One region of the Sporosarcina jeotgali genome, then DNA from elsewhere that is predicted to be linked to it. Evidence: riboswitches for the same ligand, from Rfam matches in the RefSeq annotation. Region 1 holds a riboswitch; each other region holds the start of a gene.

What was found. Region 1 has a riboswitch for S-adenosylmethionine ahead of metA (homoserine O-acetyltransferase MetA). Riboswitches for the same ligand answer to the same signal wherever they lie in the genome.
Region 2: linked by a shared signal. The riboswitch ahead of PGH26_RS12755 (cyclase family protein) and the one ahead of metA (homoserine O-acetyltransferase MetA) in region 1 are both predicted to bind S-adenosylmethionine.
Region 3: linked by a shared signal. The riboswitch ahead of PGH26_RS02710 (hypothetical protein) and the one ahead of metA (homoserine O-acetyltransferase MetA) in region 1 are both predicted to bind S-adenosylmethionine.
Region 4: linked by a shared signal. The riboswitch ahead of PGH26_RS11135 (methionine ABC transporter ATP-binding protein) and the one ahead of metA (homoserine O-acetyltransferase MetA) in region 1 are both predicted to bind S-adenosylmethionine.

What each region holds. Positions count from the first base shown of each region.
Region 1 is NZ_CP116341.1:2,101,567-2,109,495, forward strand. It holds gene PGH26_RS10350 (RluA family pseudouridine synthase) at 1-644, opposite strand, end outside; gene PGH26_RS10355 (DMT family transporter) at 703-1,017, opposite strand; gene PGH26_RS10360 (DMT family transporter) at 1,019-1,366, opposite strand; gene PGH26_RS10365 (TetR/AcrR family transcriptional regulator) at 1,496-2,116, opposite strand; gene metA (homoserine O-acetyltransferase MetA) at 2,185-3,093, opposite strand; SAM riboswitch class I at 3,169-3,274, opposite strand; gene PGH26_RS10375 (YitT family protein) at 3,365-4,225, opposite strand; gene PGH26_RS10380 (AbrB/MazE/SpoVT family DNA-binding domain-containing protein) at 4,433-4,702, shown strand; gene PGH26_RS10385 (thioredoxin family protein) at 4,773-5,090, opposite strand; gene PGH26_RS10390 (DUF3231 family protein) at 5,235-5,750, opposite strand; gene PGH26_RS10395 (catalase) at 5,838-7,907, opposite strand.
Region 2 is NZ_CP116341.1:2,525,952-2,533,880, forward strand. It holds gene PGH26_RS12730 (DUF4129 domain-containing transglutaminase family protein) at 1-429, opposite strand, end outside; gene PGH26_RS12735 (DUF58 domain-containing protein) at 426-1,631, opposite strand; gene PGH26_RS12740 (AAA family ATPase) at 1,628-2,578, opposite strand; gene nadE (NAD(+) synthase) at 2,726-3,553, opposite strand; gene PGH26_RS12750 (nicotinate phosphoribosyltransferase) at 3,566-5,035, opposite strand; SAM riboswitch class I at 5,318-5,425, shown strand; gene PGH26_RS12755 (cyclase family protein) at 5,527-6,276, shown strand; gene PGH26_RS12760 (IS1182 family transposase) at 6,175-7,929, opposite strand, start outside.
Region 3 is NZ_CP116341.1:576,421-584,349, forward strand. It holds gene PGH26_RS02670 (glycerol-3-phosphate dehydrogenase/oxidase) at 1-631, shown strand, start outside; gene PGH26_RS02675 (rhodanese-like domain-containing protein) at 1,033-1,329, shown strand; gene PGH26_RS02680 (sulfurtransferase TusA family protein) at 1,368-1,937, shown strand; gene PGH26_RS02685 (DsrE/DsrF/DrsH-like family protein) at 1,934-2,329, shown strand; gene PGH26_RS02690 (MBL fold metallo-hydrolase) at 2,364-3,485, shown strand; gene PGH26_RS02695 (sulfurtransferase TusA family protein) at 3,504-3,731, shown strand; gene PGH26_RS02700 (sulfite exporter TauE/SafE family protein) at 3,793-4,569, shown strand; gene PGH26_RS02705 (DMT family transporter) at 4,631-5,512, shown strand; gene PGH26_RS02710 (hypothetical protein) at 5,573-5,860, opposite strand; SAM riboswitch class I at 5,937-6,034, opposite strand; gene PGH26_RS02715 (ABC transporter substrate-binding protein) at 6,626-7,630, shown strand; gene PGH26_RS02720 (FecCD family ABC transporter permease) at 7,636-7,929, shown strand, end outside.
Region 4 is NZ_CP116341.1:2,238,109-2,246,037, reverse strand. It holds gene PGH26_RS11165 (3-hydroxyacyl-CoA dehydrogenase/enoyl-CoA hydratase family protein) at 1-39, shown strand, start outside; gene PGH26_RS11160 (acetyl-CoA C-acetyltransferase) at 70-1,245, shown strand; gene PGH26_RS11155 (acyl-CoA dehydrogenase FadE) at 1,282-3,069, shown strand; gene PGH26_RS11150 (arsenate reductase family protein) at 3,150-3,509, shown strand; gene gcvH (glycine cleavage system protein GcvH) at 3,587-3,970, shown strand; gene PGH26_RS11140 (thioredoxin family protein) at 4,038-4,337, shown strand; SAM riboswitch class I at 4,388-4,493, shown strand; gene PGH26_RS11135 (methionine ABC transporter ATP-binding protein) at 4,614-5,636, shown strand; gene PGH26_RS11130 (methionine ABC transporter permease) at 5,633-6,301, shown strand; gene PGH26_RS11125 (MetQ/NlpA family ABC transporter substrate-binding protein) at 6,540-7,382, shown strand; partial or broken gene PGH26_RS11120 (dicarboxylate/amino acid:cation symporter) at 7,479-7,929, shown strand, end outside.

The sequences.
Region 1 (7,929 bases):
TTGTAACGCGTGATTGCTTTTTGGCCGCCATTATTTGTCGGGTTTGAATAGACTTTGAACGTTCGGGTCTCTTTCAGCCAGGAAATGATTTCACCTGTTTCGTTTCGAACCTTACCTTCGACAAGAGCTGCATAGCCGCGTTCTTTGACTGACTCCTCCCAATTGTCTTGAAGCATCTTTTTTACTTCCTCAGTTTTAGCGAAGAGCATGACTCCTGAAGTTTCGCGATCCAGGCGATGAACGATGAAGACACGATTACTTCTATTTGCTTTCCGTACATACGCAGAGAGCTCGCTGAACGCGGTCATTTCTTTTTTATCTTTTGCCGCCATCGACAGCAATCCCGCTTCCTTGTCGATTACGATAATGGCATCATCTTCATACATAATGGACAGTCCTGAAAGTTCACTGTCATTTTTCGCAGCTAGATTGGTCATAATTTCAACCCGGTCTCCTGCTTTCAACAATTTGTCATGTTGAGTAGTGGGTTCTCCATTGACTGTAACTTGCCCCCTGGATAAAATCCCTTTCACTGCATTTCTGCTTTTAGATATTGCCTGTAACAAAAAAGGAAGCAGTGTTTGTTCCTGTTCTACTTTATATACCGCTGCTTGCGGAGTTGATGGTTTTGAGTTATTTCGCATAGTCACGTCTCCTTATCCATTCATTATGCGCAACCTTTCAAGAAATATCAAACCTGATTTAGGATAAGGCTTTTAGACCGATAACTCCCACAATTATTAAAGCAAGGCTTCCAATTCTTGCAAGACTTTTAGATTCACCGAAAAAGATCATATTCAATAACACGGCACCCGCTGTCCCAATTCCAATCCATACCGCGTAAGCTGTACTTACTTGTAAATACTGAAACGATGAATATAGAAATACAAATGATAGACCGAATCCGCCTAAAAACATGAATCCTGTAGGAATGGTCTTTCTTTTGCTATATTTGTTCAATCCGATAACTCCTATAAATTCAAAGACCGCTGCTAACGCTACAAATAACCATCCCATTTTAACGATTCCCTTCTGCTGCTATTTTTTCATCATGACCATCCGCAAGTTTCAAACCAATAACGCCCGCCACTAATAGGACGATGAAGAATATTTTACCGCCGCTTAAAGTCTGGTCAAAGAAAAATACGTCCATTAAAGCAGTCCCGACTGTACCAATTGCTGCAAATATGGCATACACAGTTCCTGTCGGTAATGTCTCACACGCTTTAGAAAGAAAGTGAAAGTCGACGAAAATGAACAAAACAATTGGAATCCAATGCCACCATACTGAAGCTACGTTAAAACCAAAAATCCATACAAGTTCAAAGAAACTAGTTGCTGCTACATAAAGCCATGCTTTTTTCATTAGAAATACTCCTTCTCCCAGATGACTGACTGTCATTCATTTTATTCTATATTATATTATTAACGGAAATCCTTTAATCGACTGACAAAACCTATTGCCAGTCGATAGTCATTTCTACTGAATGCTTGCTTATTTCGTGTACCCTAGTGCATTCATTAAAAATAATAACGTTTCCCGTTTTTGTTCAGTAGCGCGTATATCTTGATCGAATTCTTCATCATACAAATATATTTGTTCTGCTGCGGATTCCGTTAAGCCAATTATCAATTTCGCCAATTGATCCGGATGACTGTCAGCGCGTATTACCTTTTGTTTTTGTCCATTTTCAACAAGTGAACTCACCCACTGGTACATTGGTGCGTATACGCTTTCCCATTCTTTCAAATGTTCTGTAGACGCCAACCCCGAATAAATCATTGCTTGTATCTCGTGATGTTCCTTGTTCACTGCGAAAATCGCATCTGTAAATTGTTGGAGCTGCTCATCAAATGATGCTGTTTCATCAACAGTTTCGATGACTGTCTTCAGCGTAAGCTGCACCATAACTTCTGCAATAGCAGGCATTAAAGACAATTTAGACGGAAAGTATAAGTAAAATGTCCCCTGGGCGATCCCTGCAGTTTTCACAATGTGCGAGACGGTCGTCTTCTCAACACCCTTCTCAGTAAACACTTGAATTGCAGATTGAACAATCTTTTCTTTCTTGTTCACAAAAACCCCTCCACGACTGACTGACTGACTGACTGTCATTCATTATAAACCAATCCCTTGAGAACTTCAAGTTTTTCAGAGGGATTGGGTATTTTTATGCAGCTTTGTTACTTCCATTCAAATGGTGTTTGTTGGTACACATAGTAGTTCAACCAATTTGAGAACAACAGATGTGTATGCGAACGCCATGTATTGGGCGGATTCAACGTCGCATCATCGTTCGGGAAGTAGTTTTTAGGGATATCTATATCAAGTCCCTTAGCAGAATCACGATCATATTCTTCCTGAAGCGTGCCCGCGTCGTATTCTAAGTGCCCCGTAATCATAATGTTTTTAGCGTCTTTCGACAGGACAATAAATGGACCAACTTCGTCCGAATATGAAAGAATACTTATTTCATCGTGAGCTTCTATGTCCTCTTTTGAAACACCTGTATGTCTAGAATGAGGAGCTGGAAACAGATCATTGAATCCTCTTGCAAGATTGACGGTCGGATCTGTCACGATATGATCAAAAATACCAAAACACTTAGCAGGTAACTGTTGTTTATCAATTCCATAGTAGTGATAAAGCGCAGCTTGAGCTCCCCAGCAAATATGCATGGAAGAAGTCACGTGCTCTTTTGCCCAATCTAAAATGTCCTGCATTTCACTCCAATATTCGACCTGCTCAAATTCCATTTGCTCTACTGGCGCACCTGTTACAATCATTCCATCGAACTTTTCGTTCTTAACTTGAGGGAAAGTTTTATAAAATGTATCCAAATGATTTTTGCTCACATTTTTTGATACATACGTTTCTGTATGTAAGAAAGTGATGTCTACTTGGAGCGGTGTGTTGCCTAGAAGACGTAAAAGCTGCAGTTCAGTCTTCTCTTTTTGCGGCATTAAATTTACAACAAGAATACGCAGCGGTCTAATATCTTGTGAGGTTGCGCGTTCTTCATCCATCACAAATATTTTTTCTTGCTTCAGTAATTCTCCTGCAGGCAATTGCTTAGGTATTGTAATTGGCATATCCTTCACTCCTATTCAGCCCATCAAAAAACTTCCGCTTTCTGCAAGAGAGAAAGTGGAAGTCATCAGCCGTTCCTCTTATCTCTCAAGACAATGTCTTGTGGAAGTAGCACCTTCCTGATTTCTTCAGGGGTTGCTGAAACGTCTTAGGGCCATTTCCCTCAGTTTCTCTTGATAAGCATATTCAATTACTGAACAGTATACCATTTCTAATTTGTTTGTATAGTCTAACTTTAAATGGAATCATTTTTATTAATAGAGAAATAACGAATCAGTCGTCATATTGGGCTCTGGAAAACCCTCTCCCTAAAATTTCGGACGCGTTCAGGAAGATGACGAAAGATGTCGGCTCTTGTTCCTGCACAATCTTTTTAAAGTAAATGGCTTCGGATTGTTCTACGACGCAGAGAATCATAGTTTTCTCCTGGTTCGAGTAACCTCCCAAAGACTTCACTTTTGTTAACCCGCGATTGAGCTCACTGCTAATGAGTGCTTGAACTTTTTCTTCTTGTTCTGTAATGATCAGGATCAGCTTAGTAGGCGAAGTTTGAAGCTGTACAAAGTCGATTACCTTGCTTGTCACATAAATTGCCATCATGGCATATAGAGCGAGTTCCAAGTCAAAGACAAACGCAGATATGATAACAACAGCCCCATCTACAATGAGCTGAGCGAATCCACTGGAAAAGTTCGTATATTTTTTTAGAATTTGTGCTATTAACGCAGTTCCGCCAGTGGAACCGTTCCCTCGATAAACAATTCCCAGACCGATACCGAGCATAATCCCGCCATAAATAGAACTGAGTAATGGATTATGAATCGGAACATTAATGTCTGTTGTCAGGAAGATGAAAAACGGAACAAAAAATGTACCGACAATCGTACGCCAGCTAAAGTCTTTCCCTACCAGGACCAGACCTAAAATGAGAAGCGGTAAGTTAATGATCCACTGCACATAAGCAGGATTAAATCCATATAGTTCATAAACAATTGTGCTTATGCCTGAAACACCGCCTGCAGCTATGCGAGAAGGTAAAAGAAAAATAGTAAATGCCAGTCCGACAAACGCCGAGCCTACAATAATTTGAAGATAGTCAAATAGCGCTGATTTCTTAAATTGAGTGAAAGTCATCGTGTCCCTCCGTTCATGTCAACTGTACTATTCTATCAAATAACCTGTACGTTGTGACCGTTGACAGTGAAAAGAGGAGAAGTTCCTTCATTCAAATTGTTCTGAATTAATTCACTTTCGACAAATGATCAACCATTATTTTGCATTTTGTAACATGCAATTGTATGATTATAGAAGAATTCAGGTACCATTGAAGGAGGTTCTCTTATGAGGAGTTTAGGCGTAGTAAGAAAAGTTGATCATTTAGGGAGAATAGTTATCCCAATTGAATTGCGTGAGACAATGAAACTTCCTGAAGGACAACCACTTGAATTTTTCACAGAAGCGGAGAATATCATTCTCAGAAGCTACAAAATTCGTGAAGCATGTGTGATTACCGGGGAAATTTCTTCCGATAATTTTGAACTGTCAAATGGCATGTTCGTAAGCCCAGCAGGTGCTGAAATTATTCTCAAAGAGGTAAAACAAGCTTTTTAACGTGTGATTGAAATGACTGCTGTCAGGAAGTAATTGTTCTTACTCGACAGCAGTCATTTCATTAATAATCTTACGCTTCAGGATGATCGAGGAAGGCTGTAATTTCTTCGCGTGTTTTTCTGTCCTTACTAACAAAGCGACCCTTTTCTTCGCCGTGGCTGTAAACTAGAAAGCTTGGAATCCCAAAAATATCATGTTCTGCGCAAATATCGATAAACTGATCGCGATCTACATAGACGAATTCGTATTCGGGATAATCTGCCTCGATGCTTGGAAGTAATGGATCGATAACGCGGCAATCCGGACACCAATCTGCTGAAAACAAAAACGCTGTACGTTCCCCTTGTTTTAGTACCTCAAATTGTTCAGCTGACTGTAGTTTTTCCATTTGACATTCCCCCTTAATGCACTTAGTATACCATTCCCTAAGTTGTGCACAGTGAATTTAGCTCAATACGTTCTTGCCGCATCTATGTAAAAAAGCAAAGAAGAGCCCACTATCTGCTCTTCTTCACTTCCTTTTGACCAGTCTTTACTCTTTCGTCTGTTGCCCATTCAAATGCATTGGGGGAGGGATGATCCATCCTTTTTCTTTGTTCAGTTTCAGGAGTTTTGCTCCAAACATGACCTTGTCTGCATGGAACTTAGCAAACATCGCCGCAATGTCTTCACGCAAACATTGCCCCATTACTTGGCTGCAGGAAACTAATGCCTGCCCTACGTTGATAGAGACAGCTCCACTGATTTCAGGATCCATGAAACGTGCACCCGGCGGGATATCATCTGCAGAGCAAGTTGGACGGTCTGGAAGCGTTGGAGGAGGCATAATGCCATTTTCCTTTAGAACTTCTTCAATCTGTTTGTCATGATCTCTCATCATGTCGACAGCTTCTTGCAAAAGTTTTTTAAGCCCCTCGTCTCCAGCATGGTTTATAAAAGTCTGATACGCACTAATCAGTCCTTTGTTTGCACCAACATATGCCCAGCATCCAATGACTTCTCCATAATGCATCGGCTGATCTTTCGGATTACCGCTAAGAATTCCCAATTTCTTCTCCTCTTTTCTTTGAATGTCTGTGTTCATTCTTAGGATGAGAAGAATCTGAAAAATTATTCCTATTATTCGTCATTTGGATTATTTATAAATACTTCTATGCCAGAAACGCTGCTTTGCCAGCGCATTTATATAGGCTTGACTAACATCGGATTGTTTTTTCTCTACAATAATTCCCGGTCCTTCTTGAACAGATGTCATCGGTATATGTCTTGAGCCGTCATTTGTGAAGGCAATTGGTTTAAAGTGTTTCCAAGCTTCTTCAATATAGTTTCGCATATAACTGTTAAATTCTGCAGCGTTGCCTGACGTCCCCCCGCCTACAAATAAGCTGTCATATAGGACCGGTGATGCCGTTATAAACGTCTGGTTGGCTACAGCTGTTTTACCTCCCCTGCCTTTAACCGACCCAATTCTTTCACTGATGATATCTACCGTGACCCCGGCGTTTCGAAGGGACCTAACAGCATTTCCAATGGCCGTACTGTCAAATCCATCCCCGATCAAAACCGCCACCTTCAAGGTTTCTGGAACGAATGTCGTATTTTTCATGCTCAATGCTGGTGAAGCTGCTTCAGAAGTTGCCGGTGTGCATTCTGGACGCTTGACACCAACCGCAGTTGCAATTGCTGCGGAAAGTCCGCTATCAACGTTACAGAACATATCCACAACTTGCTGGCGCACGGATTGACTTTGAACTTTACCCACTTCAAAACTGAATGCATCAATAATGTGCTGTTTTTCATAAGGTGCCATGCTATTCCAGAAAAGTCGTGCTTGAGAGAAATGGTCATCGAACGATGGACTCCCAGCCCGGATGACATGCCCTTCTACTTTTTCTTGATAATGTTCGTATCCGCCCTGATCGGCAGGTGTTGTGGAAGGAGTATTATCCGCGAGTGAGTTCTTGTGATAACTGACTTGACCGACGTCAATGCGCTGCCTGCTGAACCCATCTCTCTGGTTATTATGAAATGGACATACTGGACGATTAATCGGAATTTCAGCGAAGTTGGGCCCGCCTAAACGGAGCAATTGCGTATCCAGGTAGGAAAACAATCTTCCCTGCAATAATGGATCATTCGTAAAATCGATACCCGGAACCACATTGCCTGGATGGAATGCCACTTGCTCGGTCTCTGCGAATACGTTATCAACATTGCGATTTAGCGTCATTGTTCCTATAATTTCAACAGAGACAATTTCTTCTGGCCATAACTTGGTAGCGTCTAGAATATCAAAATCAAACATGAACTGATCATCTTCAGGAATAAGCTGAACACCTAAATCGTATTCTGGAAAGCTTCCGGCATTGATATTTTCCCATAAGTCACGGCGCTGGAAGTCGGGGTCTTTTCCGCTAATTTGCTGGGCTTCATCCCACACTAACGAGTGCATGCCAAGTTTAGGTTTCCAATGAAACTTCACAAAATGTGCAATTCCCTCTGAGTTGACTAAACGGAATGTGTGTACCCCGAACCCTTCCATCTTTCTAAAATTGGTTGGTATTCCCCGATCTGACATAAGCCACATGATCATATGCGCCGATTCTTGATTATTTGCTACAAAGTCCCAGAAGGTATCATGAGCAGTAGAAGCTTGTGGAATTTCGTTATGAGGTTCCGGTTTTGTAGCGTGAATCAGGTCGGGGAATTTGATTGCATCCTGTATAAAGAACACAGGCATATTATTCCCGACTAAGTCATAATTTCCTTCTTCTGTATAGAACTTCACTGCAAACCCTCGTACATCCCGTGCTGTATCGGAGGAACCTTTACTTCCTGCGACATTCGAAAACCTTGTAAATAATGGAGTCTTCGTACCCGCTCCTTGCAAAAACTTTGCGGATGTATATTTTTTCATGCATTTGTGTAAAACGAATTCTCCATGGGCTGCATATCCTCTTGCATGAACCACCCGCTCTGGAATTCTTTCATGGTCAAAATGTGTGATTTTTTCCCTTAGATGAAAATCTTCCAGCAAGGTTGGTCCCCGTACTCCTGCTTTCAAAGACTGTTCGTCTCCAGATACTTTCACACTTTGATTGGTCGTCATTTGTGTACCGAAATTATTCACACGGTAATTGTCTAATTGGCGTTGCTTTGCGTCATGGCTCTCCCCGTTAGGCAGTTCACTATTTGTATACTTCACGCAATCCCCTTTCACCCTTTGG
Region 2 (7,929 bases), 420 kb from region 1:
AAACAACATAATTGACTTGCGATATTCAATCCAAAATCGGATTAAATAAGCGAGCATCCACAGTAATATGAAGAATAATCCTGTTCGAAACAAATAGGAAATCTCCATCCACTCACCACTCCAAATGGATGCAAAGCTTTGCCCCACAGTTGACGCAGTCATGTTCAGCGCTTCTGCAGAAAGCCAGTCATCTCCATAAAAAACGTATTGGAGTGAGAGCGTTATATAAATAATCTTAATCGGAATGCCTATCCATCCTGGAAGACGGAACAAACCAAACATCAAGCACAATGCTATAAATCCATAGAAATGACTTATGTAACCCGTATCAGTCAGGTCCGCGACCGGTTTGAGCCACTCAATTGTCATGAAGAAGGCAAGCGTATACAAGAGAATTACGAGCCATCTATCCATTCGAATTTCTTTCACGCTTTAGCCACCCCCTGAAACGAGCGTTCAAACTGTTCATCCGTCAGCACTTGAACAGTCACACCCAGCGCTTTCGCTGCTTTTATGTTTTGATCAACAAAACTCGGTATCGGCTCCGATCCCTTTTTTACCACAAAGCAAAATACCGGCTGCGCTCGCGATGCGCTAAGGACAGCCCTCAAGAATAGTGCGTCTGGATTCCCCGAAATGACGACAATCGCTCCAGCGCCTTGCAAGGCAACCGAATAATTGGGCTGTTTCGCTAGTGTCTCATCAATTGGCTGCAGGCGGGCTAGCTGAGTAAGTGCTTTTCGAAGCTGCCCATCACCTGATATGGTGCGAATCACAGAATTGGCTGCATCTGTTGTTAAAAACGTTAAATCCGCCTTGCGCACAGAAGCTTCTTTTAAAATAGAGGCTGCGAATCGGATTTGTTCTTCAAATGCGCCTGATGACCTGGCATCCAGCAATAACGTGACATGCTCTCCCCGTTTGTTCTCGAATTCTTTTGTCATCAGATTTTGTGTCCTTGCAAATGACTTCCAATGAATCCATGACATTCGATCTCCCGGCTGGTAGTCCCTGACACTGGTCGCTACCGTCGTTTCTTTTATCAATGAAAACGGCGATCTGGTTGTCCCTTTGTCATGATAAGAACCGATTGGGACGTACTGAATCGACTTCGTCTCTGGGAAAATGAGCAGCGTGGATTCTCCTTCTGCGACAATCGTTTCACTCTTTTTCACCCACCCTAAAAAGTCTGCAATCTCAATTTGTACAGGAGGAAAGTTATGCTCTCCTCTTTGATTGCCTTTTAGTTCATATTGAAAAACAGCTTCTTTTCGAAACCCCATGACAAACAACCGGGAAGTTCCTCCTTGTGTAACGGAAGCAAACCCATCATTCACTGGTTCTTTAACGGAGAGGTACAGCAATGGATAGCGATTTGTACGCTCCACACGAATCTTCACGATTGTTGACTCGCCAATACCAAGCAGAGGTTGTTGGATCTCTCTTTTCACAGAGGTCTTATTTAAAGGGTAAAATACAATGGAAAGCGCATACAAAGAAAAAGGCACGATGAAGTAAAAAATCGTCCAGCTAACCATGCCGCCTTGAAACATTGCAAACGAATATGCTCCGCCTATTACGAGCAAAACAAAGAGCGTTTGAATGGTAAGTGTTGCACGTCTTCGTGTCATACAGAGTTCGCCCTTACAAACGGAACACGGACTTTCGCTAAGACGTCGATCAATACATCGTCTATGGAATGGCCACTATATTCAGCATCAGGATGCAGAATGATCCGGTGACTAAACGCATATGGGAGTAAATACTGCACATCGTCTGGCGTTGCATAATTACGCCCGCTGATGAGTGCATATGCCTGGCATGCCTTCATAAGACCGAGCGATCCTCGAGGACTGACACCAAGGTATACGGACGCGTGATTCCGTGTAGCCGTCGCGCAATCCACTATATACGATTTAACCGTTGCATCTACAATGACATTGGACGCAGCGACTTGCAGCCCAAGCAAATCCTCCAACGCAATAGCCGGTGCAGTGAGCTCAGGAGGGATTTGAGATTCTGAACGCGAGAGGACTTCAATTTCTTCATCCCTTGTTGGGTATCCCATTTTCAATTTGAATAAAAACCGATCCATTTGAGCTTCAGGAAGAGGATACGTTCCTTCATATTCAATCGGATTTTGTGTTGCCATCACGAAAAACGGCTGAGGAAGCTGCAAGGTCTTTCCATCAATCGTGATGGAGGATTCCTCCATCCCTTCCAGTAATGCTGCTTGGGTTTTTGGAGACGTCCGATTAATTTCATCCGCCAAAATAATATTGCCGACAATCGGCCCCGGTCTGAATTCAAATTCCATCTGCTGCGGATTGTAAATCGAAACTCCGAGCACATCTGAAGGCAGCAAATCCGGTGTAAATTGAATTCGCTTGAACTCAGCGCCAATGGAAGCCGCCAAGGATTTCACCATCACCGTTTTCCCTACACCCGGTACATCTTCGAGAAGTACGTGTCCACCTGCCAGCAGTGCTGTCAGACTAAGTTCGCTGATTTCCCGTTTTCCTACAATTGTTTGTTCGATGCGCGCTAGGATCGCATCGATTTTCTCTTTATATGACATCCTAATTCCCCCCATGCTCATTTGCTGGATGACTCTACAGTTCTTTCCATCATACCGGAATTCCTACAGTCCGACAAACAAATTTACAAAACAAACAGAATTAACCGGCAACAAAAAAACCTCTCAAGAAAAGAGAGGTTTCTACAATCATTTCCAAAAATCATCGAATACAGTAATTGGAAGATGCCGCTTGTGCTCGGAACGGAGGTAATGACGTTCGATCGTTTGACGGGTCGCGTCCGGTATTGACTTTCCTTCCAGATAGTCATCGATCTGTTCGTAAGTGACGCCAAGCGCTATCTCATCCGGCAACGCAGGCTTATCTTCTTCTAAATCGGCAGTCGGGACTTTGTTATACAAATGTTCCGGACATCCAAGCTCGCGAAGCATCTCCTTCCCTTGGCGTTTGTTCAAACGGGACAGCGGTGTAACATCGGCAGCCCCGTCGCCAAACTTTGTAAAGAATCCTGTAATGGCTTCTGCTGCATGATCCGTACCGATTACTGCGCAATGATGGAACGCCGCCATTGAAAACTGTACTTTCATGCGTTCTCTCGCTTTTTCATTCCCTTTTTCAAAATCGGATAAGGAAATGCCGGCTGCGTCCAATGCACGTCGGCTGGCATCTACTGCTTCTTTAATATTCACTGTATACGTAGCAGAAGGCTTTATAAAACGCAGAGCGTCTTGGCAATCTTCCTCATCGAATTGCGTACCGTATGGCAATCGGACTGCAACAAACTTATAGCGGTCAGTCGAGAGTTCTTCATTCAATTCATCAACTGCCATCTGCGCGAGCTTTCCAGCTAACGTTGAATCCTGACCTCCTGAAATCCCAAGAACATAGCCTTCTAAAAACGTATTTTTCTTTAAATACGCTTTTAGAAAATCTACAGAAACCCGAACCTCTTTTTGCGGATCAATCTTTGGCAGCACGTGCAACTCATGAATAATTTGCTGTTGTAATTCATTCATTTCCGGTCCCTCCTATTCGTGGATGAAGTCACTTACCATTTCCTGGACTTCTTGAATGTTTTTCATCTTATTGTCCCAGCATTTCTGACTCAAATCGACTGGATATTCTTCAGGGTTAAGTGAGCGTTTGTATTCATCCCATAACAGATCCAAGTTATCTTTTGCATACTGCCGGATTTCTAAAGTTGGCGGGACGTCATAGATGACTTGTCCGTGATCAACCACTTTTTCATGAAGGTTCCTAGCTTCAAAATTCGTTACAAACTTTGAGATAAACGTATGGACGGGATGGAACATTTTAATGCGCTTTTCGGCATTCGGATCTTCATCATACATAGTGATGTAGTCTCCTTCAGCTTTCCCATTTTCTTTATCAATAATCCGATACAATTTCTTACGTCCCGGTGTCGTCACTTTCTCTGCATTGGAAGAAATTTTGATGGTGTCGACCATTTCACCATTCTCTCCTTCAATCGCAACAAGTTTGTAAACAGCACCAAGCGCAGGCTGGTCATATGCGGTAATGAGTTTTGTGCCAATCCCCCAAATGTCGACTTGCGCCCCTTGTGCTTTCAAGTTAAGGATCGTGTACTCATCCAAATCATTCGATACCACGATTTTCGCATCTTCGAATCCTGCTTCGTCCAGCATACGGCGTGCTTCTTTCGATAAAAACGCGATATCCCCGCTGTCTAAGCGAATACCTATGAAGTTGATTTTGTCGCCGAGTTCTTTAGCCACTTTAATAGCTGTTGGAACGCCGATTTTCAGCGTGTTGTACGTATCTACAAGGAACACACAATCACGATGCCGCTTTGCATACGAGTGAAACGCTTTGTACTCGCTCTTATAGGCTTGTACCAGGGAGTGAGCATGGGTACCGCTAGCTTGGATGCCGAATAATTTACCCGCGCGGACGTTGCTAGTCGCTTCCACACCGCCAATAACCGCAGCACGCGCCCCCCAAACCGCCGCGTCCATTTCGTGCGCACGGCGGCTTCCGAATTCCATGACCATTTCATCTTTCACCACTTGCTTGATACGAGAAGCCTTAGTCGCAATTAACGTCTGGTAATTAACGATATTCAAGAGCGCTGTTTCAATAAGCTGTGCTTCAGCCAGCGTCGTTTCAACCCGCATGATCGGTTCGTTTCCGAATACCGCTTCTCCTTCTTTCATGGAATAGAGATCCCCAGTAAAACGAACGTCTTTCAAATACTCAAGAAAGTCCTCTTTATAATGCAATTCATTTTTTAAATAAGCGATATCGCTATCAGTAAATTTCAGATCACGTAAATAATCCAGCACGCGCTCAAGTCCTGCAAAAATGGCATACCCATTTCCGAATGGCAGTTTTCTGAAATACAGCTCGAAAATCGCCTTCTTGTTATGAATGCCTTCCGCCCAGTACGTTTCCATCATATTGATCTGATATAAATCTGTATGTAATGCCAAGCTATCATCCGTATAGTTTGTGCTCACACTAATTCGCCTCTTCCAAATAGGTTATGTAGATCGTTTATAACTGTGCTTTACCCGTTTTTCCAACAACTCTACCCTCAAAAAATTTTACTGCACATTTCTACCCGCAATCGCTTTCATTTGCAAGCGCAAATAAAAGCTCAGGTAACATCTTCTGAAGAATTTCCAAACTATAGACAAGTATATCAAATTCCCCAGAGAAAGAAATCATCAGAGCACTATTGCAATCAACATTCAAGCGTGATACTATCAGAATAATCACTTTACAAATAATTCAATACTTTCTTATCAAGAGAGACGGAGGGACTGGCCCTGTGATGTCTCAGCAACCTGCCCTAATGGCCGAGGTGCTAATTCCAGGAGGTGCATAAGCATCTCTAAAGATGAGAGCTGACTTCATGCGGATTGCATAGAAGGCCCTCTTAAGGTTTATCGAGGGCCTTCTTTTTGTATATAATAGCCGGAATTCGGCACAAAAAGGCGGGATTGAGATGACAACACAAACACAAACAGATTTGCTGGCTGCACTGACTGCATTGAAGGCAAAAGAATGGGTGGACCTCACTCATACATTCGGACCGGATTCTCCTCACTTCTTCATGTTTGAAGACGCTGAGTTCAAAACACTGTTTAACCATGACTATGGTTTCTTTGCACAGCAATTCAGCTTTGCAGGTCAGTACGGAACGCATATCGATGCCCCTATTCACTTCGTGCGGGATACACGCTTTTTAGAGGAACTGGAGTTAAAAGAGCTTGTGCTTCCTTTAGTCGTCGTAGATAAATCCAAAGAAGCAGAAGCAGACCATGACTTTACGTGCTCAAAGGATGACTTGCTGGCGTTCGAAAAAGAACACGGACCCATCGAATCGGATACATTCGTAGCACTTCGGACCGATTGGAGTAAACGCTGGCCCGACGCAGAACGTTTTTGCAACAAAGATGATGAGGGGAATAATCGAATTCCAGGCTGGGGCTTGGATGCCTTAACGTTCCTTTTTGAAGAACGCGGTGTAAAGGCAGTCGGCCACGAGACATTCGATACCGATTCTGCGGCAGACTTTAGAAAAAACGGTGCGCTCCATGGAGAGTACTATGTACTTGAACAAGATACGTATCAAGTGGAACTTTTAACGAATCTAGACAAACTTCCAGCAAAAGGCGCTGTCATTTTCAACGTCGTTCCAAAGCCTGAAAAGGCATCCGGATTTCCGGTACGCTCTTTCGCCATTCTTCCTTAACAAAAAAGAGGCTGGGACACAACCAGTCAGATTGAAGCAAAAAAAGCGAGTGTTCACCGATTTTTGGTGAGCACTCGCTTTTTTTCTCGTATTCTTTCCGTTTTCTGATGCCTGAATGTTGTTTATGGCCGTGTATTTCCTCAAATTCACGGCCATGAATGCGAAGCCCAGTTCATTTTTCACCTTATCATTTCCCCGCACAGAGAAACGAGTGAACGCCAAATTCGCCTTCAGAAATCCAAAAACTGGTTCTACGTCGATTTTCCGTTGACCGTAGAGTGAACCTGTTTTCTCTTCTGAAAGCTTCGCTCGAATGATTGTTTTATGCATTTCCCATTTTTCATTGATATACAATTTCCGGTTGTTGCCTTCCTGCGCTTTCGTACAAAGGGAGCGCAATGGGCAATCGGAACAATCGTCGCATTCATACGCTTTGTATTCGCGTGTGAATCCGTATTTGTCGGTTCGTTTTGAAAAATGGCTAAATCCTAGCCTGCGGCCATTCGGACAAGTGTAGGAATCCGCTTCCTCATCATAAGCCCAGTTCATTGTGTTGAACGGATCTTCTTTGTATTTCTTTGTCTTTTCCTTCCGATACTGATTATAGGTGATCAATGGTGTACGCTTTCTGTTTTCAAGGATATCTCCATAGTTCTGTTCACTGCCATAACCAGCATCTGCGACTATGTACTCCGGCAGCTCGAAATAGTCTTTCTCGATGAGATTAAGAAACGGGATGAGTGTTCGTGTATCCGTTGGGTTTGGGTAGATATCGTAAGCAAGCGCATACTGTCCTTCGGTTGCCACTTGCACATTGTAGCCTGCCTTGAGCTGGCCATTACTCATATGATCCTCCTTCATCCTCATGAAGGTGGCGTCATGATCCGTCTTGGAATAGCTGTTACGGTCTCCAAAAATCGCCATGTCGATCCGGTATTTCTCTTTGCGTTGTAAAAAATCCTGGAACTTTTTTCGATACTGTTTTGGTTCCTTGCGTTGCGACCGCAGCTCTTTTCGAACTTCTGTATCGTCGCTTTCTTCAATTTTTTCATCGTAGGTCTGTACCGTATCTTCCAGCTTGTTGAGGATGTTGGACAGTTCGTTCGTGGTAAGCTCGTCCGAACTTTCTCGTTCGATCTCCGGTATGATGTTCTTTTCCAAAAGCTCCTCATACATCTGATTCGATTTTTCGACCAGGCTCGCACTGTATCTTTCAACGGCTTTACGCCAGACGAAGGTGTACTTGTTAGCATTGGCTTCGAGTTTAGTCCCGTCTATGAAGATGGCTTCTTCTTCGATTTGCTTTTCTTCTACGAGTCGGCAGCGGAATTGTACAAAGCATTGGCGAAGAAGCTCTTTCACTTCGGGGTGGACCCGGAAGCGATTGATCGTACGATAGGTTGGTTCATATCCCTGAGCCAGCCACATCATCCGGACACTGTCTTTCAAAAGCCCTTCAATCTTTCTGCCAGAAAACACGGACTGGGTGTAAGCGCAGAGCAAAATCTTCATCATCATGCGCGGATGATAGGCAGGGCAGCCGGTTTCACGCAAAAAGCCTGTGAAGGCTTCTCCGGGGATCGACTCCACGAGCTCATTCACAGCGTAGGCAATATCATCTTTCTGTAGCTTCATTTCCATATCGAGCGGCAA
Region 3 (7,929 bases), 1.5 Mb from region 1:
CTGGGCAGGAGTGCGTCCGCTAATCCAAGAAGAGGGAAAAGGAACATCTGAAATATCCCGAAAAGACGAAGTGTGGGAGTCGTCGACAGGCTTGTTAACCATCGCAGGTGGCAAGTTGACCGGATATCGGAAAATGGCCGAAGAAATCACCAATAGTATAAGCAAGAAATTGAAGACTCAAGGTGTTAAAGTAGGGCCATGTGTGACAAAAACTTTGCGTTTATCAGGCGGTGAGTTTAATAGACCCGGAGATTACCGGGCATACGTGGAAGACCGTGCAAAGGAACTGACGAAACTCGGTTTATCTTTCCAAGATGGCCTAAATATCGCTTCTATGTATGGTACAAATGCGAACCAAGTTGCACAACTTGTGAGCCATGTAAATCCATCTAGTCAACTCCCGCTCGCGATCCAACTGACATTGCTATACTCAATTGAGTACGAAATGGCCATGACACCAGTCGATTACTTCATGCGCAGAACAGGCGCAATCTTCTTCGATATTCACTGGGTGGAACAATGGAAAGCACCTGTCATTTCTTATATGAAGGAAGTTCTTAATTGGTCAAGTGAACAAACGAACCAGTACCGTGAAGAACTCGAAGCCAGACTGGCCGATGCAAAAGGGTAAGTTCGAATATGTGATATGAATTGTAGCGCCGCCATGGATGGGGCGCTTTTTTGATTCGTGGAGGGTGCGTGTATCCTGAGAGTTGCTCATAAATTCGAGATTCCGCTCATAAACGCTGAGAAATGATCATAACCTTGATATTTTGCTCATAAAACTTGGATAGTGCTCATAAAACTCGAAATGCGCTCATAAGCTAATATTTCCGCTCATAAACCTCAAAAAGTGATCATAAATCAATAAATCCACATAAAAGGCAGCACATGAAGTGCATCACACATCCAATCACGTTCGTTGACAATGAAACACCCACTGTGTAATATACGGTACAGGGTATTAATCCCGCATATATTTTTTATTTAAAATTATACCCCTATGGGTAACTAGTAAAGGCGGAGACCATAATGAAAGAAATCACAGCACAAGAAGTACAGCAGCTGTTAGCTGACAAACAACCGATGCATTTAATTGACGTGCGTGAAACGGACGAAGTAGAAAGTGGCAAAATTCCCGGAGTTACGCATATTCCGCTCGGCCTGCTTGAATTCAAACTGCAAGACTTAGACAAAAAAACTCCATATACACTTGTGTGCCGCTCAGGCGGGAGAAGCGGCCGCGCCGTACAAATTCTTGAAGACCATGGATACCAAGCAACCAACATGGCTGGCGGAATGTTGGCTTGGGACGGACCGATTGAATAACTGCAAATGATTTTTCCACGAATGAAAGAGGCGATCACATGATTGAAACGGCACACATCGTAGACGCGAAAGGGCTTGCTTGCCCGATGCCAATCGTACGAACCCGTAAAGCAATGAAAGAATTAGTACCCGGGGACGTATTGGAAGTGTTAGCGACGGACAAAGGTTCAACAGCTGATATAAAAGCGTGGGCTGCTGGATCGGGTCACGCGTATCTGGGAACAGAAACTGAAGAAAATGTGCTGCACCATTTTATAAAAAAGGACAGCGCACAAGCAGAAGTGAAAAAAGAAATTCCTGTAATCGACTTAGCAGCTTTTGTGAAGAAAATGCAGGAAGAACAGCTGACAATCGTCGACGTGCGTGAACAACAGGAATTCGACGCAGAGCACGTTCCAGGTGCGCTTCATATTCCATTAAACGAAGTGGAAGCACGAATGGATGAATTGAACAAAGAGGAAACGATCTATCTAATCTGCCAAACCGGCAGAAGAAGCGGCATCGCAGGTATTCGGCTTGCGGAAAATGGATTTAACAATGTCCTGAATGTAGTACCGGGCATGACCGATTGGACAAAACAAACAATGAAAAGAGGAAATGAATCATGACGAATCGTACAGCAATTATTGCAGCAAATGGAGAACTTTTTGACGCCTACAAAGTATTTAATATCGCAACAGCGGCAGCGGCAAGTGAACATGAAGTAACAATTTTCTTCACATTTGAAGGACTGAACTTGATTCACAAACAAGCATTTCAACAACTCCCTTTACCAGCAGGAAAAGAGCATTTTGCAGAGGGGTTTAAGCAGGCCAACGTTCCGGAAATTCCAGAATTGATCGAAATGGCTCAAGAACTGGGTGTGAAATTCATTGCGTGTCAAATGACGATGGACGTTATGGGATTGGAAGAAAGCGCATTTGTCGACGGAATCGAAGTGGGCGGCGCAGTCACATTCCTGGAGTTTGCGAAAGAAGCAGACGTAACGCTAACGTTCTAATACTGAGTACTAATGGAGTGAAAGGAGAATATATATGACAGTTCGTATGATGAAACCACAAGAAGTGGCACGGTTCAGTATTGATCGGAAACCGCTTTTCATTTTAGATGTACGCAACGAAGATGCATTTGCAGATTGGAAGATTGAAGGGGAGTCTTTTGACTATTTGAATGTCCCTTATTTTGAGTTGTTAGATGGCGTCGATATGATAAAAGAGAAATTGCCGACTGATCGTGAACTTCTCGTTGTTTGTGCAAAAGAAGGTTCTTCACAAATGGTAGCTGAAATGCTCTCTGAAGAAGGAATGGACGCTGCCTATCTTGAAGGCGGCATGAAGTCATGGAGTGAATATTTAGAGCCGATTAAGATTGCAGACTTGAAATCAGGCGGGGAGCTGTATCAATTCGTTCGTTTAGGAAAAGGGTGCCTTTCTTACATGGTGATTGATGACAACGAAGCAGCTGTGATTGATGCGACACGTATGACTGACGTGTTCTTAGCGTTTGCAAATGAAAAAGGAGCTGCCATTCAACACGTATTCGATACGCACTTGCACGCTGATCATATTTCTGGCGGACGTACGATCGCTGAAGCAACAAATGCAGCGTACTATCTTCCGAGTGAAGACGCAGAAGAAGTAGTTTTTGATTATACACCATTAACAGACGGCCTAAAAGTGAATGTCGGCAAGACTTTAATTGAAGCTGCATTCTCTCCGGGGCATACGAGCGGGTCGACGTCGTTTATCATTGATGATGCTTATTTGTTAACTGGAGATATTTTATTCATCGATTCCATCGGCCGGCCTGATCTTGCAGGTAAAGCTGAGGACTGGGTAGGGGATTTACGCACGACACTGTATTCGAGATACGAAGAATTATCTGGAAAATTAGTTGTATTGCCAGCGCACTTTATGGAGATGAATGAAGTCAATTCGGATGGCAGTGTTGCAAAGAAACTGGGCGCATTATTTGCTGAAAATCATGGGCTGCAAGTGGATGATGAACAAAAGTTCCGTTCACTCGTTACTGAAAACCTCCCGCCGCAACCGAATGCGTATCAAGAAATTCGTCAAACAAACATGGGGGCGCTCACTCCAGACTCAGAAACGCAGCGTGAAATGGAAATTGGGCCGAACCGTTGTGCAGTAAGATAATTAAGGGGGAACTATACAATGAAAGCAGATCACTTTTTAGACGCAACGGGTTTATCATGCCCGATGCCTATCGTTAAAACACGCAATGCCATGAAGGAAGTTAATGTTGGAGAAATTTTAGAAGTGAAGACGACGGATAAAGGCGCGAAAGCCGATTTGGCTGCTTGGACAAAGTCAGGCGGACATGAATTGCTTGAGCAAACAGAATCCGATAATGTCTTTACATTCTTCATTAAAAAAGGATAAGTTTGAATGGGGAAGGGGGAGACGTGTGCCTCCTTCTTTTCCTTGAAAGAAGGGGAAAGAGATGAGCAGCAGTTTCATCATCGTGTTTTTTCTGATCGGATTTATCGGTTCGTTTTTATCCGGAATGGCAGGGATCGGGGGAGCTATCGTCAAATATCCGATGCTTTTGTATATTCCACCGTTATTTGGACTATCAGCACTGACTGCCCACGAAGTAAGCGGGATTAGCGCTGTGGAAATCTTTTTTGCAACAATTGCAGGCGTGCTGGCATACCGCGGAACAGGGCTTCTGCACAAGACACTTATCATTTATATGGGTGGCGCTGTTTTAGTCGGAAGTTTTATCGGCGGACTCGGGTCGAGTATGCTTTCTGAGCAAGCAGTCAACATGGTATACGGTGTGCTTGCAGTTGTGGCAGCTGTATTGATATTTATTCCACGGAAAAAGGTGGAAGACCGGCCGGCAAGTGAAGTGACATTTAACAAGTGGCTGGCGGCTGGGCTTGCGTTAGTAGTTGGTGCCGCGTCAGGTGTTGTCGGAGCAGGAGGCGCATTTGTGCTCGTTCCTATCATGCTGACCGTGCTCGCAATCCCAACTCGAATCACTGTCGCTTCGTCATTGGCAATTACGTTTATTTCTTCGATTGGTTCTGCGGCGGGTAAAATCGCAACGGGGCAAGTGTTGTGGGGGCCGGCACTAGTTCTAATTGTTGCGGCGTTGATTGCCGCTCCGCTTGGTGCAAAGTTCGGTCAAAAGGTGAATCCGAGCGTATTGAAATGGATTTTAGCAGTGCTCATTTTAGCCACTGCGATTAATATTTGGAGCGATTTGTTATGACGGTATTCAACATCGGGCTATGGTAAAATACTAGCGTATTACGTATAGACCGGAGGCTATTATGACAAATCGTAACAAAGGTATTCTACTATTATTAGCGTCGGCATTTGGCTTTTCACTTATGACCGCATTCGTGAAATTATCCGGGGATGTCCCGACGATGCAGAAAACGATTTTCCGTAATGGCGTATCGATGATCATTGCATTTTTCTTCGTCATTCATTTTAAAGAAAGACTGTTTGGCAAGCGGGAAAACCAACGTTTGCTATTGCTGCGGTCTGCACTAGGGGCAATCGGCATCATACTGTTCTTCTATGCGATCGACCATTTAGTACTTGCAGATGCGGATATGCTGAATAAAATGAGTCCGTTTTTCACCATTGTATTTGCGGCACTATTTTTAAAAGAACATGTAAAGCCATTTCAGCTGTATAGTATTTTGCTCGCCTTTCTAGGGACATTGTTCATCATCAAGCCGTCGTTTTCACTTGATATTGTCCCGTATGCAGCGGGGATTTTATCCGCAGTATTTGCTGGCGGCGCATACACCGTATTGCGAGCACTTGGAAATCGTGAGCAGTTTTACACGGTCGTGTTTTACTTCTCGACATTTACGACCGTTGTGCTATTGCCGTTCGTAATTTTCACGTACCAATCCATGACGCTGAAACAGACGGTGTATTTATTAGCAGCAGGGGTGTTTGCAACTGTGGGACAATTCGGGATTACGCTTGCGTACAAATACGCACCGGCAAAAGAGATCTCTGTGTTCAACTATTTCACGGTCGTATTCTCCGCAATCCTCGGCTTCGTGCTGCTTGGTCAAATTCCGGATGTTTATAGCTTCATTGGCTATTTCATTATCTTCGGTTCGTCTCTCTACATGTTTTTACGCAATCGAGGCGGGGAAGAAGTGCCTGCTGAATTAGCAAGGAAAGAGTAATAATTGTTATGAATAAAACCCTCATTCTCACGAGTTTTCGTGGAAATGAGGGTTTTTGTGTTAGTTAAATAGCTGGTTTGCATCTGGACCGAAAGTGTCTTTCAGCAACTTTTGTTTGCGTGTTTGAATCTGGACAGCAAGATCATCGGCCTGCCGCTGCAAGTCCGCGATTTCTTGCAGCTCTTTCTGAAGCGCTTTTTTCGACAGCAAGTCACCTTGGTCGAAGTAGTCAATTTCTTGCTGAACGCGTGCAAGTGTCTGATGACGTTTCATAGCACCAGCCGTGCTACGCGGTTTTTGTTTTAAAATCTGTTCTTTTTCCATGTGTAATTGTTCAATCTTCCCCATATAAATCACTCCTCTGAAATTTGCCAAACAAAAAACTCTTCCCCCGAGCAGAGAAGAGTTGCAGCAGCGCAAATTCTCCTCATCGGCCAGGTTTCCCTGTTGGCAGCAGCACCTTGCGTGAGCAGGTTGCTGAGACGTCATCGGGCCAAGTCCCTCGGTCTCTCTGGATAAGAAAAGAGTCGTTCATTCAGTTAGCTATAGTCTAGCATATTTGTTCGGGACGGGCAATATGCCCGACAGGCAGGCGGCTCCGCACACGTTCTCCGACGGTTCATCGTGGTTGTCCGACACATTGAGATAGGTCTTCGACACCCGAGCCAACTTCTCGATCACTCCGCAAGATTTCTCCGACACATAGCGGAGTTTCTCAATAACGGGACACAATTCAACTGCTTTAAGGGAGTAATTGGGTGCGCTTCGCTTGTTTTAAGTGCTGGGTACCCTTGCTGGCTGGGGTATCAGCTATATAGCGCAGACTATCGGCCATATCAAGGGAAGTATCAGCCACATGACGAAAATAATCGGCCACATGCAGCCAACAATCAGCCAAATCTCGAAATTAATCGGTCAAGGGACACAATTCAACAGATGCGAGGGGGGATTGGTAAATCCTCCTTTAACCTTATGCATAGATAGTGATATTTCCCAGCCTTATCCAATGAAGCATAAGTACCAATTCTGAAAACTTAATTGACAACGATTCTCATTATCATTTATACTCGACTCATTGAGAGGGATTCTCAATTAAAAAAGGGGGGAGTCAAGTTGAAGAAGTATATTTTAGCAGCAGTATTAAGCGTTTGTATGACAGCACTTGCCGCATGCGGCGGTACGGATAGCGGTGAAGAAGTATCTACAGAAAAAGCGCCTTCTACAGAAACAGCAAGCGCTAAAACTTCTCAATCAGATAATGCTAATGAGAATAAAGAAATAGAAATCGCGGATGCAACAGGTCAGAAAATAATATTTGAACAAGCACCTGAATCTGTCGCGGTGCTCAGCAGCGGTGATCTGGATATGCTGTTAGCGCTCGATGCGAATGTAGTTGGCCGTCCTTCATCTCAAGGAGAACCGGCGGCTGAACTGAAAGATATCCAAGAGATCGGTAATCCGCACCAGCCAAACTTTGAAAAGATTGCGGAAGTCCATCCTGAAGTTATGATTGCGTCGCCGAGTTTTAAGCAGTTTGCGGCAAACCTTGAGGCTCAGGGGACGAAAGTCGTTTATACACAAGCCAATTCTGTAGAAGATATTTTACAAACAATCGACATGTTTGGAACGATGTTAGGGAAATCTGATGAGGCTCAAAAAGTGATTGCCGGGCTGAACGAACAATTGGATGCACTTGTTGGCGCTGAAGGTGAAAATGGTGTGAAAACGCTTCTTGTCTATGGAGCACCTGGGTCTTACTTAGTGGCACTTCCGAATTCATTGTCAGGTGACTTGCTTGAACGTGCTGGCGGCGAAAACATTGCGTCTGATTTCCCGCAAGAAGAAAAGTATCCGCAGTATGCAAGCCTGAGTACTGAAAAAATTATTGAGCGAAATCCTGAAGCAGTTATGCTGATCACGCACGGAGATCCGGAAGGTGTTAAAAAGGCATTCGAAGGAGAAATGGATAAGAACCCAGCGTGGAAAAACTTGGACGCCGTAAAAAATGGAAAGGTAACAGTATTGCCTTCTCATTTATTCGGTACGAATCCTGGAACTAAAGTAGCAGACGCACTTCAAGTGATGAACGACAGTTTGAAAGAAGCAAAGTCTAAATGATTGCGGTGAATGAACAAAAGAACGAAAGAAGCGTCAATCATCCGCTGGCAAAGCGCCGGACTGCGGTTCTGATAGGAGCTGCTGTACTGCTTTTGATAGCAGCAGCTGCAAGTCTGATGATTGGTTCCGTTTCGTTTTCGTTCACTGAAATTATAAATGGATTATTCAACTCTACAGACACCCTTGAACGAAGAATCGTTTGGGAGCTGAGGCTGCCCCGTCTGCTGATCGGATTAATTGTGGGAATGTGTTTAGCAGCATCGGGTTCCATTCTGCAAGGGATTATGAGGAATCCGCTA
Region 4 (7,929 bases), 140 kb from region 1:
CAGCACATGCTTGTCAAAGGCAAACCATTGCGTAACTGATGAATCAGAACTTTTAGAGGAGGAAATACAATGCGTGAAGCAGTAATCGTAGCGGGTTCCCGCACACCGGTCGGCAAGGCAGGCAGAGGATCGCTTGCGACAGTCCGACCAGATGATCTAGGAGCTCTTACTATAAAAGAAACACTAAAACGCGCAGGAGGTTATGACGGTCCGATTGAAGACCTGATCATCGGCTGCGCAATGCCAGAAGCAGAACAAGGCATGAATATGGCGCGTAACATCGGTGCACTGGCGGGATTGCCAGACACGACACCAGCGATTACGATTAACCGGTTTTGTTCATCAGGACTCCAGTCCATTGCGTATGCAGCTGAGCGGATCATGCTCGGACACTCTGAAGCCATCCTAGCAGGCGGTGCAGAATCTATGAGTATGGTTCCAATGATGGGCAATACCGTTCGCCCGAATGCAAAGCTTGCTGAAGAAGCACCTGAATATTACATGGGAATGGGGCATACTGCCGAGCAAGTTGCCGTAAAATATGGAATCAGCCGTGACGACCAAGATGCGTTTGCGGTTGAATCCCATCGTCGTGCAGCAGCGGCGATTGACGCTGGAAAGTTCGATGACGAAATTGTCCCAGTCGAATTTACAAAAGGATATGTCGACAGCAATGGGAAATTCGCAGAGAAAAAAGAGACGTTTTCGATGGATGAAGGCGTGCGTCGCGGTACGACTACTGAAATCCTGGCGAAACTGCGTCCTGCATTCTCCGTAACAGGAACCGTTACTGCCGGTAATGCTTCACAAACGTCTGACGGAGCAGCATCTGTACTGGTCATGGATCGCGAAAAAGCTGTGGCGGAAGGGCTTACGCCAATCGCGAAGTTCCGTTCGTTTGCAGTAGCAGGCGTACCACCTGAAATTATGGGAATCGGACCGATCGCTGCGATTCCTAAGGCCCTGAAAATCGCTGGACTATCGATTGAAGATATTGACGTATGGGAATTGAACGAAGCATTCGCATCCCAATCGCTTCAAGTCATCCGTGAATTGAAGCTGGACACAAGCAAAGTGAATGTGAATGGCGGTGCAATTGCACTCGGTCACCCGCTTGGTGCTACAGGTACGATTTTGACGGTGCGTATGATGAGTGAACTGAAGCGTCAAGGCAAGCAATTCGGTGTCGTTACGATGTGTATCGGCGGCGGAATGGGCGCAGCTGGCGTGTTTGAATTATTATAAGCAAACTAGGAACGTAAAATAGAGGAGGAACTAGAAATGACTGAGACTACGACAAATGAGCTAATTAAAGGCGGAGCGTTTTTAACTGAAGACATTACACCGGATCGCGTATTCACTCCTGAAGACTTTTCTGACGAGCAGAAGATGATCGCGAAAACTGCGGAAGACTACGTGAAAAACGAAGTGCTTCCAGTTGTGGATAAGTTGGAAAATCATGAATTTGAGCATTCCGTAAAACTTCTTAAATCTGCCGGGGATCTGGGCCTTCTAGGCGCAGATGTTCCTGAAGAATATGACGGCCTGGGATTGGATAAAATCTCATCTGCATTAATCTCAGAAAAACTTGCAGTAGCAGGCGGATTCTCAATCACTCACGGTGCACACGTTGGAATCGGTACGCTTCCAATCGTATTGTTCGGTAATGAAGAGCAAAAGAAGAAATACTTGCCGAACTCTGTAGCAGGAGACAAAATTTCTGCATACGCGTTAACTGAGCCAGGTTCAGGATCAGATGCTCTTGGAGCTAAAACGACTGCGAAGTTGAACGCAGCGGGTACTCACTACGTATTGAATGGTGAAAAGCAGTGGATCACGAACGCTGGATTTGCGGATGTATTCGTTGTCTATGCGAAAATCGACGGTGATAAGTTCTCTGCATTCATCGTAGAACGCGAATTCCCTGGCGTTTCTGTTGGAGCGGAAGAGAAAAAGATGGGTATCAAGTCTTCATCTACACGTACATTGATCTTGTCTGACGCTGAAGTGCCTGTTGAGAACTTGCTTGGTGAAGTCGGCCGCGGCCACATCATCGCTTTCAACATTTTGAACATTGGCCGCTACAAGCTTGGAGTCGGTACAGTTGGCGGATCGAAGCGTGCGCTTGAACTTGCGATTTCGTATTCAAATGAGCGTAAGCAATTCAATACGCCGATTTCATCGTTCAACTTGACGAAAGAAAAGATTGCAACAATGGCGTCCCAGCTATATGCGACGGAAAGCTTGATTTACCGTACAGTTGGTTATTTCGAGCAGCGTCAAAGCCAGATGACTGCTGAACAGCAAAAAGACGGAAAAGCGATTGCAGCAGCAATTGCTGAGTATGCAATTGAATGTTCTATCAACAAAGTTGTCGGTTCTGAGACACTCGATTATATCGTTGACGAAGCGGTTCAATTACACGGCGGATATGGTTTCATGGCTGAATACGAAGTGGAGCGCGCATACCGCGATTCACGTATCAACCGAATCTTCGAAGGAACAAACGAAATCAACCGCATGATCGTTCCGGGAACATTCATGAAGAAAGCATTGAAAGGCGAGTTGCCATTGCTGCAACAAGCTCAAGCACTTCAAGAAGAGCTTCTTATGATGATGCCGGAAGAAATCGGCGATGCACCGCTTGAACAAGAAAAAGTTCTAGTGAAAAATGCGAAGAAAATCGGTCTGCTGGCTGCTGGATTAGCTGCACAGCGTTACGGTACGAAGCTAGAAGAAGAACAAGAAGTCCTTGTAAACATTGCGGATATTGCGAACAACATCTTTGCAATGGAATCTGCGCTCCTGCGTACTGAAAAAGCAGTCGCGAAAAACGGTGCGGAAAAAGAACAGCAAAAAATCTTGTACACCGAGATTTTCTGTCAAGAAGCATTCGCTGCAATCGAACGTGATGCAAAAGAAACACTATACGCAGCAGTGGACGGAGATAACCAGCGCATGATGATCTCCGCATTGCGCAAGTTGACTCGTTCGAACCCTTACAACGTAATTGCGAAGAAGCGTGAAGCATCCGTCAAGCTTATCGATGCTGCTAAATATGTAGTTTAATACGTATATTCCCATCCAGACTGCAATTTAAGTAGTCTGGATGTTTTTGTGGTAAAATGGAACCAATGGGGGTGACTGTATTGGGACTGCACTATTATGGCTATCCAAAATGTACAACATGTAAAAAGGCTGAAAAGTGGCTGAAAGAAAATGAGATTCCATACGAAGCATCGAACATCGCTGAACAGCCGCCGAGCGAACAAGCATTGAAAGAAATCATCACAAGTTCACAGTTGCCGTTGAAGAAGTTCTTCAATACGAGCGGCATGAAATATCGTGAACTTGGATTGAAAGACAAACTTGCGACTATGAGTGAGGATGAACAAATTAAATTGCTGGCATCTGACGGTATGCTCATTAAGCGTCCTCTGGTGACAGATGGTAAAACGACCACAGTAGGCTTCAACGAAGAGACTTTCGCAGAAACGTGGAAGGCTTAACTTCATTTCTTGTCTTTCAAAGGTACCTGTGGCAAAATAGAATTAGACATAACAATTAACTGTTGGAGGGGTAAAGAATGAGCACACCACAAGGTTTGAAGTATTCTGAAGAGCACGAATGGGTTAAAGAAGAAGACGGTAAATACCGAATTGGTATTACACACTTTGCACAATCTGAGCTTGGTGATATCGTGTTCGTTGAATTGCCATCAGTTGGCGACGAATTAAAATCAGACGAGCCATTCGGCAGTGTTGAATCTGTAAAAACAGTTTCAGAACTATATGCACCAATCAGCGGTAAAGTCGTTGAAGTAAACGAAGATTTAGAGGACAGCCCCGAGCTAGTCAACGAATCTCCTTACGAGGGTGCTTGGATGGTCGTTGTGGAAGCAACGAAGCCGGCTGAACTCGAAGAGCTTATGACTCCTGAAGACTACGACAAAATGACTGTCGGAGAATAAAACCTCAAGACGCCGCTGATCCGGCGTCTTTTATATTTTCTTTTGAAATAGAGTGAAGGTGATAGGTATGAATGAATGGACATATAGTGAGTGGAAAGAACTCGCTGATCGAGAAGAGCTTACGGCATTCTATTTGTATACACCGCTATGCGGAACGTGTGCAGTGGCCAGCAAAATATTGAATGTCGTAACAGAATTGAAGCCTGATGTTCCGATTGGAAAAGCCAATTTGAACTATGTTGAAGAACTTGCAGCAGAATACCAGATTGAAAGTGTCCCGTGCTTGCTCATTAAGCGTAAAGGAAAGTCACTTGAGAAAGTCTATGCCTTTCAATCGGTTCAAAATATTCTCGAAAAGCTTAGTTGACACTCCTAAATCGCTATGGTATAACTAATAGCAACCAATTGAATAACTGACTCTTATACAGAGAGGTGGAGGGGAGTACCCTGCGAAGCCCGGCAACCGTCAATAAACTTGAAATGGTGCCAAGTCACACAAAGCATTTGCTTTGAAAGATGAGAGATCGGATGAACGCCATGAATTTTAATGCGTACGCCTTTCTGTGAATCTGCAGGAAGGCGTTTTTATTTTTTAATTGCAAACAATCATGGACAGAATGAAAAGCAGTGAGGTGGGTGTCGAATGATTCAATTAGCAAATGTCAACAAACGATTTGGGACCTCAAGCACTGCAATTACTGCAGTTGACGGAGTTAACCTTACAATTGAAGAAGGAAAGATATACGGCATTATCGGATACAGCGGTGCCGGGAAAAGTACATTGATCCGCTTGCTGAACGGACTGGAACAGCCAACAGACGGATCGGTCGAAGTCAATGGACGTAAGATCTCATCCATCGGCGGAAAAGAACTCCGCCAAGCCCGGCAAAAAATCAGTATGATCTTCCAGCATTTCAATTTACTTTGGTCTCGCACCGTTAAAGAAAACATCATTTTTCCGTTAGAAATAGCAGGTGTTAACAAAGCAGAGCGAGAGAAAAAAGCATCTGAACTGATAGAGCTTGTAGGATTAGCAGGACGTGAAAATGCTTATCCATCGCAATTATCAGGCGGCCAGAAACAGCGTGTCGGGATTGCCCGGGCACTTGCAAACGACCCAGAAGTACTCTTATGTGATGAAGCCACGTCAGCACTTGATCCAGAAACGACGGACGCAATACTAGACTTGCTGACAAGCATTAACGAACGTCTCGGATTAACAATTGTCCTCATCACGCACGAAATGCACGTCATCCGGAAAATCTGTCATGAGGTCGCAGTAATGGAAGCGGGACGCGTTGTAGAAACAGGAGACGTACTGCAGCTCTTCCAGTCACCTAAAGAACCGATTACCAAACGATTTGTTTCACAAGTGACGGAACCGGAAGATGCGAAGAAAGTGATGTCACTCATGCATCAGGATTATCCGGACGGCACCCTCGTCAAACTAGCATTTGTCGGAGAACGCACTGAGCAGCCTGTCCTCGCTAGTTTAATAAGAGAGTATCCAGTGGATGTCAGCATTCTTCAAGGGAACATCTCGCAAACTCGCGGCGGTGCATACGGGACGCTGATTTTACAACTGACAGGGGACCCCGAAGCCATTACAAATGCGATTCAATACTTACATGAACAAGGTGTTCAAACGGAGGTGTTTGAGAAATGATTGAAACCTATTTCCCGAACGTCGACTGGGCAAAAATGTGGGATGCAACTGTAGAAACCCTTTATATGACCGCAGTCTCCACCGTATTCACATTCATTATCGGACTCGCACTTGGAATTCTATTGTTCCTAACTGCACCTGGTCATATATGGGCTAACAAACTCGTGAATTTGCTGACTGGCTCGATCGTTAATATCTTCCGGTCGATTCCATTTATCATTTTGATCATCCTGCTTATTCCTTTCACGAAATTCCTGCTCGGCACAATTCGCGGACCGGAAGCAGCAATGCCGGCATTGATTATAGGAGCCGCACCATTTTACGGAAGAATGGTCTTGATTGCGCTGACTGAAATCGATAAAGGTGTACTGGAGGCAGCACGCTCAATGGGAGCAAAAACCTCAACCATCATCTTCAAAGTATTATTGCCAGAATCGATGCCCGCTTTAATCTCAGGGATCACAGTTACTGCGATTGCACTGGTAGGCTACACAGCAATGGCAGGAATTATCGGTGCCGGAGGACTTGGAACACTCGCTTTTCTAGACGGATTCCAGCGAAGCCGTGAAGACGTTACTCTCGTTTCAACCGTCTTAATCCTAGTCGTCGTCTTCATCCTGCAATTCGCAGGAGACTTCGCCGTCAAAAGATTAGACAAACGATAATCCAGGGAAAAACAGGCGTGCCTGTCTACTATATAATGACTTTGGTTATGGACGGTGTTGATTTACGTTGCAGGCGGACGCTTTCCGCGGGCTCGAACTCAGCCTCCTCGGTCGCTGCGCTTCCTGCGGGGTCTTCGGTCTTCGCTGATTCCGCAGGAGTCGCCGCCTTACACTTCAATCAACGGATCATGTATTAGCAACAAAGTCACTAAAAAATCAGAAAAGGGAAGTGGAATGGATGAAAAAGTTTTTAACTGGAATTTTACTAGCGGTACTTGTATTAGCACTTGCAGCATGCGGAGCCAAAGACGACAAAAACGGAAGCGCAGGCGGTTCTGATGAAGACTCGAAAGTCATCAAAGTCGGTGCTTCAAACGTTCCACACGCAGAAATCCTAGAAGAAGCAAAGCCATTGTTGAAAGAAAAAGGCTATGACTTAGAAATCGAACCGTATCAGGACTACGTACTTCCGAACCAAGACCTGGACTCCGGAGACCTGGACGCGAACTACTTCCAGCACATCCCTTACATGGAAACACAAATTGCAGACCACGGATATGACTTCACAAACGCAGGCAGCATTCATATCGAGCCTATCGGTGTCTATTCTAAGAAATACAAATCGCTGGACGAACTTCCTGAAGGCGCTACAATCCTAATCAGTAACTCAGTCGCAGACCATGGCCGTGTTCTTGCAATGCTTGAAGCAGAAGGTCTTATCAAGCTAAAAGACGGTGTGGATAAAACTAAAGCTGAAGTGAAAGACATTGTGGATAACCCTAAAAACATTCAATTCGATGCGAACTACGAAGCAGCACTTCTTCCGCAAATGTATGATAGTGAAGAAGGCGATGCAGTTCTCATCAACTCAAACTATGCAATTGACGCAGGCATCAATCCGATGGAAGATTCAATCGCACTTGAAGAATCAGACTCTCCGTACGTAAACATTATCGCAGTTAATACAGGTGATGAAGACAAACCAGCGATTAAAGCACTTGGTGAAGTCCTGACTTCGAAAGAAATCCAAGACTTCATCCTCGATAAGTGGAAAGGGTCCGTTGTACCTGTCACTAAATAATAGAAGAAACCTCTCATTTTTTTTTCAAAATGAGAGGTTTTTTTTATGGAAAATGTTCATAAAGGTTCATACTTTTTTAAAGCGTTTTCATGTATGATGGAAAGAGTTTTACTAATTCAACGCACGAAAGGAGTTTGGAAATTGAAATTTAAAATAGGACTGATTTGGCGTATTGTTATAGCGATCGCCCTTGCAGTGGGGCTTGGTTATTTAACACCTATGATTGGTGAAGGGTTTGCAAAAGGCTTCACGCGCTTCTTCGCAACATTTAACATGATCTTTGGGGGATTCCTTAACTTTGTAGTTCCATTAATTATTTTGGCATTCATCGCACCGGGAATTGCAAAACTTGGTAAAGGGTCTGGGAAGCTGCTTGGTCTTGCGACATTATTTGCGTATACATCAACAATCATCGCAGGAATTCTTGCATTCTTTGCAGCAACCAGCATACTGCCAGGATACATAAGCGGGTTAGGCAGCAAATCGATTAGAAACTGCGAAAGAGGCGGCAACTGCGTTCTTCGATCTGGAAATGACACCTCTCATG